2 regions of the Pseudomonas sp. WMBT8 genome follow, and region 2 is predicted to be linked to the other one. Evidence: riboswitches for the same ligand, from Rfam matches in the RefSeq annotation. Region 2 holds a riboswitch; the other holds the start of a gene.
What was found. Region 2 has a riboswitch for manganese ahead of mntP (manganese efflux pump MntP). Riboswitches for the same ligand answer to the same signal wherever they lie in the genome.
Positions count from the first base shown of each region.

Region 1: linked by a shared signal. The riboswitch ahead of ACO77H_RS23065 (TMEM165/GDT1 family protein) and the one ahead of mntP (manganese efflux pump MntP) in region 2 are both predicted to bind manganese.

Region 1 is NZ_CP188096.1:5,082,938-5,089,990, reverse strand. Features, by position in the region: gene ACO77H_RS23080 (methyl-accepting chemotaxis protein) at 1-451, opposite strand, end outside; partial or broken gene ACO77H_RS23075 (hypothetical protein) at 653-709, opposite strand; gene ACO77H_RS23070 (M48 family metallopeptidase) at 2,107-2,925, shown strand; gene ACO77H_RS23065 (TMEM165/GDT1 family protein) at 3,052-3,636, opposite strand; yybP-ykoY riboswitch at 3,725-3,846, opposite strand; gene ACO77H_RS23060 (class I SAM-dependent methyltransferase) at 3,897-4,895, opposite strand; gene ACO77H_RS23055 (2-hydroxyacid dehydrogenase) at 4,927-5,892, opposite strand; gene ACO77H_RS23050 (LysE family translocator) at 5,977-6,606, shown strand; gene ACO77H_RS23045 (fatty acid--CoA ligase) at 6,753-7,053, shown strand, end outside.
Region 2 is NZ_CP188096.1:2,953,282-2,960,334, forward strand. Features, by position in the region: gene ACO77H_RS13865 (glucose/quinate/shikimate family membrane-bound PQQ-dependent dehydrogenase) at 1-1,031, opposite strand, end outside; gene ACO77H_RS13870 (ArnT family glycosyltransferase) at 1,082-2,515, opposite strand; gene ACO77H_RS13875 (glycosyltransferase) at 2,515-3,501, opposite strand; gene ACO77H_RS13880 (GtrA family protein) at 3,482-3,889, opposite strand; gene mntP (manganese efflux pump MntP) at 4,074-4,637, opposite strand; yybP-ykoY riboswitch at 4,642-4,814, opposite strand; gene ACO77H_RS13890 (ATP-binding protein) at 4,867-6,252, opposite strand; gene ACO77H_RS13895 (response regulator) at 6,249-6,911, opposite strand.

The DNA.
Region 1 (7,053 bases), 2.1 Mb from region 2:
GTTGCACGCTTTCATCGGTGCGCTGCTGGCTGTCTTCCATGACCCGCACCACATCCCGCGTGCCTTGCTGCAATTGCTGGATCATGGCCTGGATTTCTTCGGTGGCCTTCTGGGTTTTCTGCGCCAGGTTGCGTACTTCGTCGGCCACCACCGCAAAACCTCGGCCCTGTTCGCCGGCCCGGGCGGCTTCGATGGCGGCGTTCAGGGCCAGCAAGTTGGTTTGCTCGGCAATGCCGCGAATGGCAATCAGGATCGCGTTGATGTTCTCGCTGTCCTTGGCCAGGGCCTGGACTACCGTCACCGCCTTGCCGATCTCCAGGGCCAGGGCGCCGATGGAAGTGGAGGTGTCGCGCACGATCTGCATGCCCTGGCTTGCAGCCTGGTCGGCATGGGTGGCGGCCTGGGCTGCCTGGGTGGCATTACGCGCCACGTCCTGGGCGGTGGCGGTCATTTCGTGCACGGCCGTGGCGACCTGGTCGATCTCGACCATTTGCTTGTGCACGCCCTGGTTGGTGCGGATGGCAATGTCGGCGGTGTGTTCCGACGAGTCGCTGACCTTCTGTACCGAGCTCACCACCTGGCTAATCATGCCCTGCAGCTTGATCAGGAAGGTATTGAAGCCGGCGGCAATCGCGCCCAGTTCATCGGCGCGGTCACTGGTCAGGCGACGCGTCAGGTCGCCTTCGCCCTGGGCGATGTCATTGAGCATCGCCACCATTTGCTTGAGTGGGCGGGCAATGCCGTGGCCCACCAGCCAGATCACCAGCAGGCCGATGCCGGCAATCAGCAGGCCGACCATGGTCATGCCGAAGATATCGGTCTTGCGCTGGGCGTCCAGGTCGCCTTGCAGGGTGTGCAGGTCGGCCATTACCGCGCCCAGGGGCAGTTGCAGCATCAAAGTCCAGCGCGCATCGGTCTGGCCGATATTGAAGGGCAGGAACAACTCGATATGCCCGTTTGCCTGGTCGATGTCGTAACGCACGTCGCCGACCTTCAACTGGCCGAGGTTCTCCAGTTCATTCTGGTCGAGCAGGTCGCTGGCCTTTTCCCCCAGTTTGCTGGGGTCCTTGGTGTAGGCCACCAGGCGGCCGTTGCTGGAAATCAGCGCCATTTCGCCAGCGCCGTTGTAAAGCTTCTGGTCGGCGGCGGTGAGCATTTCCTGGATGAAATTGACCGACAGGTCGGCGCCGACAATGCCCTGAAACGCGCCGTCGATCATGATCGGTTCGATAAACGAGGCCAGCATCACCGTGGTGTTGCCCACGCGATAGGGCGCCGGGTCGATGGCGCAGGGCTTCTGGGTTTCCTTGGAGCAGAGGTAGTACTCGCTGGCGCGAATGCCGGTGGCGAGGATTTTCTGGTCGGTCAGGTCGGCGAGTTTTTCCAGGCCCAGGCTGCCATCCTGATTGCGGAACCACCAGGGCATGAAGCGCCCGTTGGCAGGTTCTACGCCGACGACGGCGGTGTTCAGGTAGTTGGCATCATTGTGGTCGATGGCATTGGGTTCCCAGGCGATATAGGAACCGAGGATTTTCGGGTTGCGTACCACCGTTTCGTGCAGCAGGTTGATCAGTTGTTCACGGCTGACCTGCAGCGGGGCCGCGCCGTTTGCGTCCTTCATGCCCATCAGCGCATTGGTGGTGGCCAGGCCTTTGGCGGTCACCAGCGGCGCTTCCAGCTCGCGCTGGATCAGCGTGGCCTGGGTTTGCGCCAACGCCGTAAGGCGTTGCTCGATGATTTGCTCGAATTGCGCCTGGGTGCGGTCCTGCACCATCTCTTGGGTCCGGGCGCCGGCGAACAGCGCGTATAGCACCAGGGCCGCCACGACACTCAGGACAATGGCCCCGGCCAACGCCGCGACAGAAAACTGAATCGACTTGAATTTCATGAAGGCTCCGGGCGCTTGGTGGGCATGATCTGCCTTTGTGTATCGGCCACAGGCCACGCAGACATGAGGCGCTGCCCTGCAAAAGAACCAGGCATGTCGTTTATAGAATGGTCGTGGGCGTCGGTGGTCTCTGAAATTAGCGGTTAAGCGTCAGGTGTATCTGGCGCCGATACATGAGAGGGCCTACGATACGCGCCATGTTTTCAGGGAGAATGTGCATGAAAAAATCATTGGCGGTAACGGCATTGAGCGCAGCCTTGCTGCTCGCCGGTTGCCAGTCGGTCAACACCACCAGCGGCGGTGCCGTGGGTGTGGAACGCAAGCAGTACATGTTCAGCATGCTGTCGAGCCAGGAAGTCGACCAGATGTACGCGCAGTCGTACCAGCAGACCCTGGGCGAAGCCAGTGGCAAGGGCCTGGTAGACAAGACCAGTGCCAACGCCAAGCGTGTGCAGGCCATTGCCAAGCGCCTGATCGCCCAGGCCCCCACCTTCCGTCCGGATGCGGCGCAGTGGAAGTGGGAAGTGAACCTGATCAAGAGCGACGAGATGAACGCCAACTGTGGGCCTGGCGGCAAGATCTTTGTCTACAGTGGCTTGATCGACACGCTCAAGTTGACCGATGACGAGCTGGCGGCGGTCATGGGCCATGAAATTGCCCACGCCCTGCGTGAGCATGGCCGCGAAGCCATGTCCAAGGCTTACGGCATCGAAATGGCCAAGCAGGGCGCTGGCGCATTGTTGGGCCTGGGCCAGGACAGCATGGCGCTGGCCGACACCGTGGCCAACTACGGCATGACCTTGCCTAACAGCCGCAGCAATGAGAACGAAGCCGACCTGATCGGCCTGGAGCTCTCGGCCCGCGCCGGTTACGACCCGAACGCGGCGATCACGCTGTGGAACAAAATGGCCAAGGCTTCCGAAGGCGCACCGCCTGAATTCATGAGCACCCACCCGGCCTCCAGCAGCCGGATCGCCTCGTTGCAGGCGGCGATTCCCAAGGTGATGCCGCTGTACCAGCAGGCCAAGAAGTCCTGATAATCCAGGCCTTGTGAAGGTCCAAAAGTGGGAGCGGGCTTGCTCGCGATAGCGGTGGTTCAGTTAATTAATACGTGACTGATACAGCGCTATCGCAGGCAAGCCAGCTCCCACATTTGTAAAGGGTTACAACCAGCCGCTGCTTTGCATGGCCTTGTACACCGCCACCAACGCCAGGATGAAGAACGCCGAAGCCGCCAGGCGCCGAATCAAGGTCAACGGCAGTTTCTCCGCCGCGAAATTCCCCGCCAGAACCACCGGTACGTTGGCAATCAACATGCCCAGGGTGGTGCCGATGATTACCAGCCACAACTCGGGGTATTGCGCCGCCAGCATCACCGTGGCGATCTGCGTCTTGTCACCGATTTCAGCGATAAAGAACGCAATCAGGGTGGTCAGGAACGGCCCGAACTTGCGCGAGGTGCTGGCTTCATCATCGTCGAGCTTGTCTGGCACCAGGGTCCACAGGGCCGTGGCGCAGAAGCTCGCGGCGAGGATCCAGTGCAGCACTGCATCCGAGAAGAAACTGCCAAACCAGGCACCCACGGCACCGGCAGCGGCGTGGTTGGCCAGGGTCGCGGCGATGATGCCGGCGATGATTGGCCAGGGTTTGCGAAAGCGTGCGGCGAGGATGAGCGCGAGCAATTGCGTCTTGTCGCCGATTTCGGCCAAGGCAACGATTGCGGTAGGAACGAGAAGTGAATCCAGCATCAGGTAGGTTTCCAGGGGCGGGTCGACACGGCTATGACACGTACAGCCTTCCCGCCCCGGGTAAGGTGTGCGTGTCATAGGTCTTGTCAAACCCCGGTACGTCTGTGCGGACTCCTGGGTCGCATACGCCATGGTCTGCTGACCAAGTATGTTGACGTATGCCGGACGAGCATGTTGCTCGTGGGAGACTACTCCCCTAGGACGGAGCGGATTCTGCCTTGGCAAAATCCATTCGGCAAGCCTTCTTTTTCAAACGCCCGTCAGCCGCGTTTGGCCCGATAGATGCGAAAACCCTGGCCCTCGGCCTTGACTGCGCACACGCCCAGGTGCTCTTCGATCAGCGGTTGATACTTCAGGAAGCTATTGGCGACTAGCCGAAGTTCGCCGCCGTTTTTCAGATGTTGGCGTGCTTTTCGCAACAGGTTTTCCGTAGCGAAATAATCCGTGTGTACCCCGACATGGAACGGCGGGTTACTCAGAATCGCATCCAGGCCCATGGGCGCGGCGTCGATGCCATCAGCGGTCAGCACTTCGCCTTCCAGGCCATTGGCCTCCAGCGTCAGGCGACTGCTGGCGGTAGCAAAGGCGTCCACATCAAGCAGGGTCACGGTGTTGTGCGGGTAGCGCCGCTTGACCGCCGCGCCCAACACGCCGGCGCCACAGCCGAAGTCCAGCAGATGACCGCTGGGCAGTTTGTCCAGGTGTTCCAGCAACAGCGCGGTACCGCGATCCAGGCGGCCATGGCTGAACACGCCCGGCAGACTGACGACCTTGAGCGGTCCGTCGGCCAGTGGCACTTCAAACACCTGGGCCAGGCTCGCCAGTTCCGGCGCCGCCGGAGCATCGGCCACGGTGGCCAGCCACAGCTGGCAGTGCCGTGCGTTGTCGAGCTTGCGTGGCTTGCCGAAGGCGTTCAGTTGCTTGGCGGCGCTTTCGATGCCGCCGCGTTTTTCACCCACCAGGTACAGCTCGGCGCCCGGCAGCCGTGCCGCGACGGCCTTGAGGATGTAGTCGGCCAGATCCTTGGACTTGGGCAGGAACACCACCGCCGTGTCGAATGCGCGTTGCGGCACATCGACCCCGAAATGGCTGCGTTCGGCAAACCGCGCATCCAGCGCTGCCTGGTCGCCCGCATGCCAGCACCAGCCATGGGCATTGGGCAGGCGGCCCAGCAGGTCATCGGCGGGCAGGCCGGCCAGCAACACGTTGCCTTGAAAAAGTTCGGCCTGACGAAGCAGTACTTCACTGCGCGGATCCATGGTCTGCTCCCTGAAAAAGGAGCGCAGTTTATCAACTGACGACGCGCTGCGGTGCTCCGCTGAAAAAGCCCCGGGCGTTTTCAGTCAATTGGCCGACGATCCGTTGCCGTGCTTCGCGGCTGCCCCAGGCACTGTGTGGCGTGATGATCAGCCGTGGAATGTCGCTGGCCAGTAGCGGGTTGCCGGTGGTCGGCGGTTCGACGCTCAGCACATCGCTGGCCGCCCCCCCCAGATGACCGCCGCGCAAGGCGTCTGCCAGGGCCTGTTCATCGATCAGGCCGCCGCGCGCAGTGTTGACCACGAACGCGCCCGGCTTGAGCAGCGCCAACTCACGGGCCCCGATAAAGTGGCGCGTGTGTTCGTTGAGTGGGCAATGCAGGGTCAGCGCATCGATCTGCGGCAGCAGTTCGTCCAGCGGCACCCGGTCTGCACGGGCCGGGCGGCCGGGGATAGCGCCCAGTAGCACGCGCATGCCAAACGCTTGGGCCAGGCGCGCGACGGCGCCGCCCAACTCGCCATGGCCCAGCAAGCCCAGGGTTTTGCCTTCCAGCTCGACAATCGGGTAATCCAGCAGGCAGAACTGCTTGGCTTGCTGCCACAGGCCGGCGTCGACGTCTTTTTGATAGTCCTTCAGGCGTGTGGCGAGGTTGAGCAGCAGCATGATCGTGTGTTGCGCCACCGATGGCGTGCCGTAACCCTGGCAGTTACTAACGGTAATGCCCTGGGCGCGGGCAGCGGCCAGGTCGACGTTGTTGGTGCCGGTAGCAGCGATCAGGATCAGCTTCAGCTCGGGGCAGGCGGCCAGAGTCTGGGCGTTGAGCAGGATCTTGTTACTGATCGCTACCTGGGCACCTTGCAGGCGTTCGACCACCTGATCGGCCGAGGTCTGCTCACACAGCTGCAATTCGCTGAACGTCTCGCGCAATTCGCTGAGGTCGAGGTCTCCCTGGTCCAGGGAAGGGTGATCAAGGAAGACGGCGCGGCGATTGTTCGTCATCAACTGTACCTTTTGCGACAGAGTTCGAAGGCGTAATCTGCCGAGCCTACCAGATGAAATAATCAGTTACTTCTTGGAGTGTGCATGTACCTCACCGAGTTTTTGACCGTGGCGTTGATTCACCTGCTGGCCGTGGCCAGTCCCGGGCCTGACTTTGCCGTGGTGGTACGCGAGAGCGTGACCCATGGCCGGCGCGCCGGTACCTGGACGGCGCTGGGCGTCGGCTCGGCGATTTTTCTTCACGTTGGCTACTCGCTGCTTGGTATCGGCTTGATCGTGTCCCAGTCCATCGTGCTGTTCAACGCCTTGAAATGGGCGGCGGCGGCCTACCTGTTGTACATCGGCTTCAAAGCCCTGCGGGCGCAGCCGGCCAAGCCTGCCGGTGCAGAAGAGCTGCACCGTGAAGTGGGCGAGCGCAGCGCTCGCGGCGCCTTTACCTCGGGCTTTGTGACCAATGGCCTGAACCCCAAGGCCACGCTGTTTTTCCTGTCGCTGTTCACCGTGGTGATCAACCCCCACACGCCGCTGGCGATCCAGGCCGGTTATGGCCTGTACCTGGCCGTGGCCACCGCCCTGTGGTTCTGCATGGTGGCCATGTTGTTCAGCCAGCAGCGCGTGCGCGCAGGCTTTGCGCGCATGGGCCACTGGTTTGATCGGAGCATGGGCGTGGTGCTGATTGCCATCGGTGTGAAAGTGGCTTTCACCGACCGCTGAGTGCGTCATGCGTGAATGAATGCTGGCGCAAAGCTAGCATTCATCCGGTTCTGCAAATCATTCCTTCGGCTGATTTGGCCGGCGTGCAAGGTCTCTACAGTGCAAATCCTTTAGCCAAGACCGTGCAGTCATAAAAAGGGATTCGTATGTTGCAGACTCGTGTTATCCCGCCCGCCGAAGGCGCGTACCAATACCCGCTGTTGATCAAACGCCTGTTGATGTCGGGCGCCCGCTACGAGAAAACCCGGGAAATCGTCTACCGCGACAAACTGCGCTACACCTACCCAACCCTGACCGAACGTGTCGCCCGCCTGGCCAATGTGCTGACCGCAGCGGGAGTCAAGGCCGGTGATACCGTGGCCGTGATGGACTGGGACAGCCACCGTTACCTGGAGTGCATGTTCGCCATCCCGATGATTGGCGCGGTGATTCACACCATCAACGTGC
Region 2 (7,053 bases):
GACAACTGGTAATAGCTGTCCGGCACATTGCCCAGGCCGGCTTTCAAATCCACTTGGCCGTGGTTGCCAAAGTCCTCGCAGAACTCGCCGGTATCGGCATCCACTGCAATCAATCGAGCATCGATGGTATTGGTCAGCAGGCGCCGCTGGCACTGCGCACCGGCCGGCACGCTGGCGGCAATGATCGGCGAGCTGTTGGCCTGGGTTGGCTGGGCGATGGGTGCGGTGGCATCGAAATAGGCCATGCCACGGCAGCGCTGCCACACCGCCGACTGGGCGTTGATGGTGTTCTTCCACAGCTCTTTGCCGGTGTCGGCATCCAGCGCGATCAGGTTGTTATGGGGCGTGCAGATAAACACCTTGTTGCCGATCTGCAAGGGTGTGAGTTGATCTTCGGCGCCATTGCCGTCGCTGATGGCCACATCACCGGTGTGATAGGTCCAGGCTACTTTAAGCTTGTCGACGTTGGTGCGATTGATCTGGTCCAGCGCTGCAAAACGGCTGCCGCCTTCGGTGTTGCCGTAGTGCGCCCAGTCCTTCTGCGCCTCTGCCGGGGCCACGGGGGTCAAGCCCGGGCCTCTACCGTTGGGCGCGACACTGGGGTGGGCGACAAACATATTGCCCGCCGCCACGGCCAATGCCAGCGCCAGCACGCCCGCCACGCTGAAGGCGCCACGGCGGGTGCCCGGTGCCAGCAACGGATAGGCCAGCGCCACCGCAAGACCAATGGCGGCGAACATGAACAACCGCGAAAACAGTGGCCAGAACACCAGGCCTACATCCACCACAGCCCACACGGCAGTGCCAAGCAAAAATGCGGCGAACAACCAGGCACCTGCTCGTTTGCGCTTGGCAATCAACAGGCCGGAAATGGCCATGGCCACGCCGCCGATCAGGAAGTAGCCGGAGCCGCCCAGGCTCAGCAGTTTTGCGCCGCCGACGGCCAACGCCACGCCGAGCAGGGCGATGATTACGCCCAAGCCCAGCAACAGGAATCGAGAGGCGCCAGCGGCGCGGGGTGTGTGTTTCATGTCGAAAAACCCGAGGGTGATGGTCCAGGGGAGTAATGATAGCAAGCTAATTAACTGCTTGGTACATTTTGTATGGCATTTACAGATCCTGTACCGCACTTAAACAACACACTCTGGCTGGCCCGCAGTTGTTCGACGCAGTTCAACGGCTGCAACTCCTGGAGACCGCGCTTGAGGTCACGTTCGCGGCGGGCGATGTAGAACGTCCGGTCATCGGGCAGGCTGCTCAAGTCGTCGATCTGGCGCGCCTGGCCCTTTGTGTAGAACTCTCCCGAATAGGAGCGGCGGCCCCAGTAGTAAAGGCTTCCCGGCGCGCTGGCTTGCAGTTGCTGCCAGGCGTAGGCGAGGTCGCGCTGGTTGTTGGGCCGATCAAAGGCACGGCCATCGATTGCGGCAATCGGCAGCCACACAGGCAAGAGCAGTGCCAGCATCAGTCCAGTGACTATTTTCCCGGTGCTCCAGCGCGCCTGATTGAGCGCGCCTGCCAGTAACAGGCTCCAGGCCGGTAGGGCCGGCAACAGGTAAGTCCACAGGATATTGCCGGAGAACGTGAAAAAGGCCGGGGTTGCCAGGGCCCACAGGGTGATGAACGCGTAGTAGCGTCCCGACAGCACCGAGCGGCGAAAGCCAATGTAGAGCGCGGGTAGCAGCAGGGTCCACGGGAAAAACGCCAGCAGCAAATCCAGCCAGATAGCACCGATTGGCCGGGCATGGGCACTGCCGTACAAGTCGCCGGCCCAATCGCTGACGACATAGCGCTTCCAATGCTCGCCCACGAGGAAGTAATCAAGAAAGCCGGGGGTGCGTTGTTCGGCAAGCAGGTACCAGGGCACGGCGATCAGCAGCATCAGCAAAACGCCGGTGAGCCAGGGCAAGCGCAAAAAAGCGCGCCACTGGCGATAACCAACGGTCCAGGCGAACGCGGGAATGGCGACCAAGACCACTGCCAATGGCCCCTTCGCCAACAGGCCAAGACCCAGGCCGGCGAATCCTGCCAGCGCCCACCGCCGGTCGCCTTGTGCCACGCCGCGCCAAAAGCCGTAGGTGGCCAGCAGGACCGAGAAACTCAGTGCCGGATCAGTCAGCACCACCCCCGCTGACAGCAGGCCGAGGGTCGAGCTGGAAAAGATAATCGCCGCCAGCACGGCGGTTTTTTCATCCGCTTGCTCACGGGCAAAACGAATGATGATCAGGCAACTGGCCACATGAAACAGCCACGCCGGAACACGAATCGCGAATTCATTGATGCCCAGCCACTGCATGGCCAGCGCCTGGCTCCAGAACGACAGCGGCGGCTTGCCCCAAAACGGCACATCCACCTCGAACAGCGGGGTTACCCAGTTACCGAGTACCAGCATCTTGCGCGCCATTTCTGCATAGCGGGCCTCTGAGGTGTCCATCAGCGGGTAGAGCCCCAGGCTTGCCAGGCGCAGGCCCAAAATGGCGATCAATAGCAGCCATAGCGTACGGGTCGTCATAGTCATCAGCGGTTTTCTTGTTCGCGAGGGTGTGTGGGGCAGGTGTGTTCCGGGCGTTCAGGGGTTTCGCCGAGCAGCCTGTCGAGCAGGTAGATGGGACGCTGCCTGACCTCGCTCAACGTGGCGCCCAGGTATTCGCCGATCATCGCGATGCCCAGGGCGATGAACGCGGCGATGCCCATGATCACGTGATGGGAACTGAAGGTGTTGACGCTCACCTGATAGATGATCAGGACCAGGGTCGCGATGAAAATCACCAGGCTGAGCAGGCTGAACCAGCGCAACGGCTTGCGCGAGAGGGCCAACACACCTTCGATACCCAGGTCGATCAGCGCCAGCGGCCCCCATTTGCTGAGGCCGGCGCTGCGTGGTTCACGGTCGTAGGGCAGCTCGACGGTATTGAACCCCAGCCAACTGATCAGGCCCTTCATGAACCGTGTGCGCTCGGGCATGCATCGCAGCGCTGCCAGGGGCGCAGGGCCAATCAGCCGGAAGTCGCTGACGTCGGCAGGCACATCAAACTTGTCGGCCAGGAAGTTCATCAGTTTGTAGTAGAGATGGGCACTGATCCGTTTGCTTGACGTATCAGACAGTCGAGTGCGGCGCTGCATATTGACAATATCGCTGCCAGTCAGCCAATGATGAACCATTAATGGAATAAGTTCGGGTGGGTCTTGCAGGTCTGCGTCAATAAATAACAACCCATTGCCACCGGCATAATCAATACCGGCGACCATCGCCGCTTCCTTGCCGAAGTTGCGGCTCAGGTTCAGGCAGCGAACCCCCGGTACCCGGCAATAACCCGCCAGCAGCGCCAGTGTTTCATCGCGACTGCCGTCGTTTACATACAACACTTCATGGCGAATGGTTAATGTGTCCAGCACAGCCATTAATCGTTTATGAAAGAGTGGCAGTACCTTGGCTTCGTTATAACAGCAGACAACCACACTGAGCAGCGGGCGCAGAGGGCGCTCAGGTCTTGATGGGTTCATGGCGAAAGCTCCAGTGCTGATTGATTCGGTATGTGAGCAACGTCAGGGCGAGGGTGGTCAGCCCTTGCATCAGCCATAGGTGCCGGGGCCAGAGCGCCAGCAGCAAGGCCATCAGCCCCAGGTTTGCCGCGTTATAGGCGAGGGCCGTGATGCAAAAGCGCAACCATTGATAAGTATCGGGTGGGCGGGGGGTTGTGAACGTCCAGCGTTTGTTGCCTTGGTAACTTACGGCGGTGCCGATTAGTCCACCCAGTAAAGTCGCTATTAATGCCGGTAGCGCCAACGACAATAACAAAAGTGTTAGGTAGTGAGCGCCGGTGGCAAGTACTCCAACTGTCAAATAACAAGGTAGTCGCGCGCAGGTGTTGTGGGACGCAGGGGCTGTCATCGAGAGAGTTACACGTATTCAAGAGTCTGTATGGCGCTGACTTTAACGACTCATGAATGTGAAAATGTGAAAAAGATGTTTGAAGTGGCTCATATTGCCAAAGTGTAATTTTAGTGTTGGCTAGTTGTTATAAGTCACCTATAGAAAGGGGCAGTCGGTCCCTTTCTATAGGATAGATGGAGGATTAGACCGACAGGTGCTCATACAAAATCGTTGCACCCACAATCATCAGCACGACCCCGCCCACGATCTCTGCACGTTTGCCGAACATCGTGCCGAGGACCCGGCCGAGCATCACACCAATGGTGACCATGGTCATGGTCGCCAGGCCGATGGCGGCAGCGGCCACCCAGATGTTCACATCGACAAACGCCAGGCCGACGCCCACCGCGAGGGCATCGATGCTGGTGGCAAATGCGGTGACGGCAAGGACCAGGAAGGAGTGCTGGGCGCTTTTCTCTTCGGCCTCGTCTTCGTGCTTGAGGCCGTTGTAAATCATGTGCAGGCCCAGTACCACCAGCAAGGTGAAGGCGATCCAGTGGTCCCAGTCTGCCACCCAGCGCGTGGCGGCCTGGCCGATCAGCCAGCCGATAATCGGGGTGATCGCTTCGATGACGCCGAAAATCAAACCGGTACGCAGCGCTTCCGACAGGTGTGGTTTGTGCAGGCTGGAGCCTTTGCCGATCGCGGCGGCAAAGGCGTCGGTGGACATGGCCAGGGCCAGGAGAATGAGGGAAACAGGATTCACGGGCGCTCTTCCAGTCGGGCTATGAGTCAACGACACAACCACACGCCCGACTTTAGGCATGGATGTGTCGCTGGTCTCACCAACCAAAAGGTGTTCGTACCACGGCAGGTTGCCGAGAATGTTGATACGAACGCTTGCGAAAGACTCGCAAGCAGGCTACTCCCCAACGAGGTGCGGGATCTTATGCGGGCAAACATGAAAAAAACGTCAAAACCGCCCCGCGGGCTGCTCAACCTTTAGGAAGCGGCGCGCCCTCGTTGATCCGCAGTTCAGCGCACAGCCCGCCCTGGGGCAGGTTGTACAGCTGCAAGGTGCTGCCGATCTTGCTGACGATCATCTGCACAATCGCCAGGCCCAGCCCGGCGCCATTGGCATGCCCCTGGCTGTAGAACCGCTCGAACAGGCGCGCATATTGACCTTCGTCGATACCCGGGCCGGCGTCCTCGACACTGATGTACACCGCCCCCGACGCCTGCGGCTGCACCTGCACGCGGACCTCGCTGCCGGGTGGGGCGAAGTTCAGCGCATTGGTCACCAGATTCTGTAGGGCGATCGCCAGGGCGACGGGGTCGGTCTTGACCAGGCAGTGGTGGTCGCTGTCGAGGATCAACTCGATACCTTTTGCCAGCGCCAGGGGCGTCAGTTCGGCCAGTTCCTCACGCACCAGCGCGGTCAGTTCCACATCGCATCGATCGGGGTTGGCCAGGCGCGGCTCGATACGCGCCATGGTCAGCAACTGGCTGGCAATGCGTGTGGCGCGGTCGACGGCGCTGACCAGGAACTCCAGGGCTTCCTCCCGTTGTTGTGGGGTGCTGGCCAACTGGGCGTTTTGCGCATGGATCCGCAGGATCGCCAGGGGCGTGCGCAATTCGTGGGCCGCATCGGCGATAAAACGGCGCTCCCGCGCCAGCAGGTTGTCGATCTGTTGCAACAGGCGATTGAGCGCGGTCTGCATGGGCTCCAGGTCGTGGGGCAGGGGGCGCAGGTTGAGCGGCTTGAGGGTTTCGGTATTGCGTCCACGGATGGTGTGGGCCATTGCGCGTAACGGCTGCAACCCCCAACCGATGGTCAGCCAGATCAAGGCGGCCAACAGCGGCACGCCAATCACACTGGGCCACAGCGTATGGCCGACGATGCGCTGGATCAGGTCCTGGCGGATGTCATCCCGCTCGCCCACCCAGATCAGCAGCCCTTGCTGCGGATCCTTGAGCAGGAAGGCGCACCAGTCATGACCGTTCTCCACCAAGTCGTGGGAACCGAGGGTCGCGGGTGGTGCCTTCAGTTCCGGGGCTTCTGCCGAGCGCACCAGCAACTGGCCGTCACTGCGCCATACCTGGAACGTCAGGCGGGTCTCGTAAGGGTGCGCCGCGCCATCTTCGCCCACGCGGCTCATGGCGGCGTCGAAGGCCTGGTAGAGCCGGTTCCAGTCGTTGTCACCCGGCGCGCGCTGTGCCAGCACGCCTTGCAGCAGGCGCGCACTTTGCGCGAGCTGGGCGTCATACACTTCTTCGATCTCGTGGTGGCTGTCGCGCAGCACCAGCCAACTGATCAGCACATCGCCCAACAGGACGAGGATCAGCACCGGCACCAGGATGCGTGTGCGTATCGAGGTCATGGCTTGAGTTCCATCACATACCCGACGCCGCGCACCGTGCGGATCAACTCGGTCGAAAGTTTTTTGCGCAGGTTATGGATCAGCACTTCCAGGGTGTTGCTCTCGACTTTTTCCTGCCAGCCATACAAGGCGCGGGACAGGCGCTCGCGGGTCACCACGTTGCCGGGGCGCGCCAACAGTTGGTGGAGCAGTTGGTACTCCATCGGCGTCACCACCACCGGGTTGCCATGCCAGGTGACCTGTTGGCCAACCGGGTCCAGGCACACGCCCGCATGCTCCAGCAGTGGCTGCGCGCGCCCGTGGCTGCGCCGCAGCAAGGCACGGATGCGTGCCTTGAGTTCGTCGACATCGAAGGGTTTGACCAGGTAGTCGTCAGCCCCGGCATCCAAACCGGCAATCCGTTCGGCGGTGCCGTCACGGGCAGTGAGGATCAAGACCGGCAGGTTCAGTGGCTTGTCGCGCAGTTGGCGCAACAGGGCCAGGCCGTCGAGGCGTGGCAGGCCGAGGTCGAGCAGCAACAGATCGAAGCTTTCGCTGCATAACGCATGCAACGCGCTGGCGCCGTCCTGCAACCAGTCCAGGGTATAGCCCTCGCTGCTCAGGGCGACGCGGATGCCTTGGCCGAGGGCCCGATCATCTTCGACCAACAATAGGCGCATGGTGTGTTCCCGGGTGTGATATCGGCGGCATCATGCCGCTGGCGAGGCGGTGGTGGCAGCCCGGGTGACGAGAAACATGTAACCACTCATGTCCAACTAAGACTTGGTTAAGATTGGTTTTGCACAGTGGGGCCTTCCTCAC